DNA from 2 places in the Comamonas thiooxydans genome. Region 2 is predicted to be linked to the other one. Evidence: riboswitches for the same ligand, from Rfam matches in the RefSeq annotation. Region 2 holds a riboswitch; the other holds the start of a gene.
The links. A riboswitch is a leader RNA that binds a small molecule or an ion and turns the genes downstream of it on or off. The one in region 2 is predicted to bind S-adenosylhomocysteine.
Positions count from the first base shown of each region.

Region 1: linked by a shared signal. The riboswitch ahead of ahcY (adenosylhomocysteinase) and the one ahead of metH (methionine synthase) in region 2 are both predicted to bind S-adenosylhomocysteine.

Region 1 covers NZ_AP026738.1:616,449-619,863, forward strand. Annotated here, with positions in the region: gene CTR2_RS02810 (sensor histidine kinase) at 1-546, shown strand, start outside; gene CTR2_RS02815 (response regulator) at 582-1,289, shown strand; S-adenosyl-L-homocysteine riboswitch at 1,308-1,404, shown strand; gene ahcY (adenosylhomocysteinase) at 1,480-2,910, shown strand; gene CTR2_RS02825 (TlyA family RNA methyltransferase) at 3,210-3,415, shown strand, end outside.
Region 2 covers NZ_AP026738.1:123,199-126,613, reverse strand. Annotated here, with positions in the region: gene metH (methionine synthase) at 1-1,577, opposite strand, end outside; S-adenosyl-L-homocysteine riboswitch at 1,614-1,723, opposite strand; gene gltS (sodium/glutamate symporter) at 2,143-3,381, shown strand.

The DNA of each region.
Region 1 (3,415 bases), 490 kb from region 2:
CAGGCGCTGCAGCAATTGGTGGACAACCTGCTGGCCATGGCGCGCCTGCAGCAAGGCGGCGTGCAGCTCAAGCGCGAATGGCTGCCGGTGGACGAGCTGGTGGGCAGCGCGCTGGCGCAGATGCGCGAGCGACTGGCCGCTCATGCGCTGCAGACCTCGCTGCCGGCCGATCTGCCCTTGCTGCAGCTCGATGCCGTGCTGATGGAGCGGGTGCTGGTCAATCTGCTGGACAACGCCATCAAGTACACGCCCGAAGGCACGACGATCACCGTGGCCGCGCGTGTGCTGGGCAGCGATTGTGTGCTGAGCGTGCAGGATGCGGGGCCGGGTCTGCCCGGGCATCTGTCGGCTGAGCAACTGTTCGAGCCGTTCACGCGCGGCCAGGCGGAGAGTGCCGTGTTCGGCATGGGGCTCGGCCTGGCTCTGGCTCAGCGCATCGTGCAGGCCCATGGCGGCCGATTGCAGGTGGCACAGGCAGAGCCCGGCCCGGGCTCCATTTTCAGCGTACACCTGCCCGTGCCCGAGCAGCCGGCCATGGACGAATGAGCCGACAATCCCGTGCATCACATGCAAATCCGAACATGACAAGCGCCGCACCCCGCATCTTGCTGATTGAAGACGACGCCAGCATCCGCCGCTTTGTGCGCCTGGCACTGGAGGACGAAGGCTGGCAGGTGTTCGAGTCCGAAACCGCCAGGCGCGGCCTGATCGAGGCCGCCAGCCGCCAGCCCGACGCCGTGGTGCTGGACCTGGGGCTGCCCGATGCCGATGGCAAGACCGTGATTGCAGAGCTGCGCGCCTGGAGCCAGTTGCCGATTCTGATCCTGTCCGCACGCGAGAGGGAAGAGGAAAAGGTGGCGGCGCTGGACGCTGGGGCCGATGACTACCTGACCAAGCCCTTTGGCGTGCCCGAGCTGCTGGCCAGGCTGCGCGTGATGCTGCGCCGCCGCCAGCAGGCATCGGCGGCAGACAAGCCCGGCAGCTGTGCGCGTTTCGGTGCTCTGGTGGTGGATCTGGCGGCGCACGATGTCAGGCGTGACGGTGTGGCCGTGCACCTGACGCCCATAGAGTTTCGCCTGCTGGCGGCCCTGATTGCAGGCCATGGCAAGGTGCTGACCCACCGCCAGCTGCTGCTGCAGGTCTGGGGCGCTGAATATCTGGACCGCCCCCACTATCTGCGCGTGCACATGGCCAATCTGCGCCAGAAGATAGAGCTTGATCCGGCCCAGCCCCGGCATCTGGTAACCGAGTTGCAAGTCGGTTATCGCTTGGTGGGCCTGGAAGGCTGATTCCTTTATAATCGCTGTCCATCCGAGGAGCGTTGCAGCGTTCCCCAGCCAGCCATGAGCTGGTCTGCGCGGGGCGTGAGGCTCGGATTTCATCCCGCAACGACGCTCGCCCACGCTTTCTGTGCGGTGAGCCGGTTTATTCCCCCTCTGCTGCAGAACGTGGTTTTTCATTCAAGATTTGGAGAAAACCATGAACGCTGCCGTGCGCTTCAACCCCGCTGATTCGGCCATTACCGATATTTCCCTGGCTGCCTGGGGCCGCAAGGAAATCAGGATCGCCGAAACCGAGATGCCCGGTCTGATGGCCGTGCGTGAAGAGTTCGCCGCTGCCCAGCCCCTGAAGGGCGCGCGCATCACGGGCTCGCTGCATATGACCATCCAGACCGCCGTGCTGATCGAGACGCTGACGGCTCTGGGCGCACAAGTGCGCTGGGCTTCGTGCAACATCTTCTCGACCCAGGATCACGCAGCTGCCGCCATCGCCGAAACCGGCGTGCCTGTCTACGCCATCAAGGGCGAGTCGCTGGAAGACTACTGGAACTACACCCACTCCATCTTTGAATTCGGCGCCGCCGGCACCGAAGGCGAAGGCCCCAACATGATCCTGGACGACGGCGGCGACGCCACCATGCTCATGCACCTGGGCAAGCGCGCCGAGAAGGACCTGTCCGTGCTGGCCAACCCCGGTTCGGAAGAAGAGCGCATCGTCTTCGCCGCCATCAAGGCCAAGCTGGCCGTGGATTCCACCTGGTACAGCCGCAAGTCGGCCCAGATCCTGGGTGTGACCGAAGAAACCACCACCGGCGTGCACCGCCTGAACGAAATGTCGGCCAACGGCAGCCTGCTGTTCCGCGCGATCAACGTGAACGACTCGGTGACCAAGTCCAAGTTCGACAACCTGTACGGCTGCCGCGAATCGCTGGTGGACGGCATCAAGCGCGCGACCGACGTGATGATCGCCGGCAAGGTGGCTGTGGTGGCTGGCTACGGTGATGTGGGCAAGGGTTGCGCTCAGGCGCTGTCCGCTCTGCGCGCCCAGGTGTGGGTGACCGAGATCGACCCCATCAACGCGCTGCAGGCTGCGATGGAAGGCTACAAGGTCGTGACCATGGAATATGCCGCCGACAAGTGCGACATCTTCGTGACCACCACCGGCAACAAGGACATCATCCGCCACGAGCACATGGTCGCGATGAAGGATGAGGCCATCGTCTGCAACATCGGTCACTTCGACAACGAAATCGATGTCGCATCGATCGAGAAGTACGAGTGGGAAGAGATCAAGCCCCAGGTTGACCACATCACCTTCCCCGATGGCAAGAAGATCATCCTGCTGGCCAAGGGCCGTCTGGTGAATCTGGGTTGCGCCACCGGTCACCCCAGCTTTGTGATGTCCAACTCGTTTGCCAACCAGACCCTGGCGCAGATCGAGCTGTTCACCCGCCCCGACGCCTACGAAGTGGGCAAGGTCTATGTGCTGCCCAAGGTGCTGGACGAAAAGGTGGCCCGCCTGCACCTGAAGAAGGTGGGCGCACAGCTGACCGAGCTGACCGAAGCGCAAGCCGCCTATATCGGCGTGAAGAAGGAAGGCCCTTACAAGCCTGAAACGTATCGCTACTAAGCACCCCCTGAGCGGCTTTGCCGCTTCCCCCTCTCTCTACGCGCTTCGCGCTATGGGAGGGGGACGACAGCCTCGCTGCGGGGCGGCCCTTGCTCGCTGTCCTGAGCTTGGAGCGCGCCCGTATCGGAACTGTGTTGATTTATTTGATAGCTGTTTGCGCTTGTTAGGTAATGCTTTCAGATGGATATCTATCTGAATCTTAAGCAGGACGAACGCAAGCAGCTATCAAAAAAGATTTCTTTTGCCCGCTGCACGCCGTGCAGCGCCTGGCACCGGTTTATTTCAAAGGAAGCGACGCTATGCGCGCAGATGTTTTTCTGGTTGAAGCAGGTCATGCTGCCACCCGTTCCCAGGCCCAGCGCCTGATCGCCTCGGGTGTGGAGTGGCGCCTGACGCCGCTGGCGCCATGGAAGAAAGTGGCCAAGAACGGCGATGACATTCCTGCCGGTGCCGAGCTGCAGCTGCTGGACGCCGCAGAGGCCAAATACATCTCGCGCGGCGGGCT
Region 2 (3,415 bases):
GCACCGCCGATCAGCAGCGGAATCTTCTTGATGCGGAAGTAGTCGTCCTTGTCCATCTCACCGGCCACATACTGCATCTCTTCAAGGCTGGGAGTGATCAGGCCCGACAGGCCGATGATGTCCGCGCCCTCGGCCTTGGCCCTGGCCAGGATCTCGTGGCAGGGCACCATCACGCCCATATTGATGACTTCGAAGTTGTTGCACTGCAGGACCACGGTGACGATGTTCTTGCCGATGTCGTGCACATCGCCCTTGACGGTGGCGATGACGATCTTGCCCTTGCTGGTGACGTCCAGGCCCGCCGCTTCCTGCTGGCGCTTCTCTTCCTCGATATAGGGCACCAGATGGGCCACGGCCTGCTTCATCACGCGCGCGGACTTGACCACCTGGGGCAGGAACATCTTGCCGGCACCGAACAGGTCGCCGACGATATTCATGCCGTCCATGAGCGGGCCTTCGATCACGTGCAGCGGGCGGCCGCCGCCCTGCACCACGATCTGCTGGTAGGCCTCTTCGGTGTCTTCGGTGATGAAGTCGGTGATGCCGTGCACCAAGGCGTGCGACAGACGCTCGCCCACAGTCTTCGGTGCCTCGGGCGTGCCGCGCCACTCTAGCTTCTTGCTGTCGTCCTTGGCCGCGCCCTTGGCGCTGTCGGCGATCTCCAGCAGACGCTCGGCCGCATCGGGGCGACGGTTGAGCACCACATCCTCCACGCGTTCGCGCAGCTGTGGCTCCAGGTCGTCGTACACACCGACCATGCCGGCATTGACAATGCCCATGTCCATGCCCGCCCCGATCGCGTGATAGAGGAACACGGTGTGGATGGCCTCGCGCACGGGGTCGTTGCCGCGGAAGGAGAAGCTCACGTTGGAGACGCCGCCCGAGACCTTGGCACCGGGCAGGTTCTGCTTGATCCAGCGCACGGCCTCGATGAAATCGACGCCGTAGTTGTTGTGCTCTTCGATGCCGGTGGCCACGGCAAAGATGTTGGGGTCGAAGATGATGTCCTCGGGCGGGAAGCCCACTTCGTCGACCAGAATGCGGTAGGCGCGTTCGCAGATCTCGATCTTGCGTGCAAAGGTGTCGGCCTGGCCTTTTTCGTCAAACGCCATCACCACGGCGGCAGCGCCATAGCGCTTGACCAGCTTGGCGTGCTTCTTGAACTCCTCGACGCCCTCCTTCATGGAGATCGAGTTGACGATGCCCTTGCCCTGCAGGCAGCGCAGGCCGGCCTCGATCACATCCCACTTGGAGCTGTCCACCATCACCGGCACCTTGGCGATATCGGGCTCGGAGGCAATCAGGTTCAGAAAGCGCACCATGGCGGCCTTGCTGTCCAGCATGGCCTCGTCCATGTTCACATCGATCACCTGGGCACCGTTTTCCACCTGCTGGCGCGCCACGGCCAGCGCTTCTTCGTACTGCTCGTTGAGGATCAGGCGCGCAAAGGCCTTGGAGCCGGTGACGTTGGTACGCTCGCCCACGTTGACGAACAGCGTCTCATCGCCGATGAAGACGGGCTCCAGGCCCGACAGGCGCATGGGAGGAATGGCGGTGGAAGGGGTAGCAGCGGACATCAGCTCACCTGTGTGAAAACCAGAAACAGAATCGAAAACAGGTGAGCGCCGTTGTGGGTACGGGCAGATCGCCAAACGGATCTGCCACCCCGAGCCTGACGGGTCAAACATCTCTGGGATGACCGGCTGCAGCGCTCCTCGGGGTGAAGCCCGTCATTCTACGGCGAGGGCGGGCAATCGGGGGTTCAAGGCGCTTTGCCCCATTGGCGGCCGAGGCGCGCGGCTTGCGGATGGCTATAGCAGATTCGACTTTCCGCATCCCAAAAACAGGAGCACGGCAAAAGGTAATTTCGCAAAACACGAATGCAGCCATCTCATTTCAAGCATATTCGTGGCATGGTGCGCATCCGCAAGGAATGGCGCACACCGCTTTCCTGCTCTCAGGCTGCCCGGCACCAACGGGTCCGCCTGCCATGAGTGGACAAGCACCTACAGCCCCTATCTTTGAGTCTTTGGCACCATCGACAGCAAATGTCTGGTCCATGTGCTCAGCCGTGCACAGCCGATTGCCAGCCATGACCGGGCAGGCCGTTCGGCCATCGCATGGAACACCCAGGAGATCTTCATGAACGTGACCTTCGGCGCGTACTACACCCTCATCATGGCCGTGCTTGTGCTCATGCTTGGCAAGCTCATGACAAGACATATCCGCTTTCTGCGCGACTTCAATATTCCCGAGCCCGTCTCCGGCGGCCTGGTCGTGGCGGCCATCATTTTCATGCTGCATCAGACCACGGGACTGGCGCTGAGCTTCGAGGGCGGCCTGCAGTCGGCGTTCATGCTGGTGTTCTTCTCGTCCATCGGCCTGAGCGCGAACTTCGCCAAGCTGCGTGAGGGCGGCTCGGCGCTGTTCCTCTTCCTGGGCGTGATTGCCGTCTTCATCATCATGCAGAACATCGTGGGCGTAAGCTTGGCCACTGTTCTGGGACTGGATCCGCTGATCGGCCTGGTCGCGGGCTCCATCACGCTGGTGGGCGGTCACGGTACGGCCGGAGCCTGGGGCTCGGTGCTGGAAAACCAATACGGTCTCACGGGAGCCACCACCCTGGGCATTGCCTGCGCCACTTTCGGCCTGATCATCGGCGGCCTGGTGGGCGGCCCGCTGGCCAAGCGGCTGATCACGCGCCATCAGCTGGCCCAGCCGCTGACCGAGTCCGAGCAGCTGCGCGCCGATGCGCCCACCGTGAGCGAAGGCAGCGAGGTCGCCAACTTCGAGTCGCCCAACAAGGCTCCGCGCCTGATCACGGCCGATGCGGCGGTGGAGACGCTGGCCCTCTTCGCGGGCTGCCTAGCCTTTGCCGAATTCATGACCGGCCTGACCATGGGAACGGTCATCCAGCTGCCTACCTTTGTCTGGGCGCTGGGCGGCGGCGTGATCATCCGCAACGTGCTGGACTATATGTTCGGCTTCAAGGTCTTTGACCGCGCCATCGACGTCTTCGGCAATGCCTCGTTGTCCATGTATCTGGCCATCGCGCTGCTGTCGCTCAAGCTCTGGGAGCTGACCGACCTGGCCGGCCCGCTGATGGTCATTCTGGCCGCGCAAGCCATCGTCATGACGCTGTATGCGGCCTTCGTGACCTTCCGCATCATGGGCCGCAACTACGACGCCGCCGTGCTGGCCGCCGGCCACTGCGGCTTCGGCATGGGCGCCACGCCCACGGCCGTGGCCAATATGCAGGCCATCACCAACCAGTACGGCCCTTCACACAAGGCCTTTCTGATCGTGCCCCTGGTCGGAGCCTTCTTCATCGACATCATCAACGCCTTTGTGCTGCAGGCCATGCTCAGCATTCTTCGCTGACCGCCACATCAGTCCCCAAAAAAAAAAGCGTGTT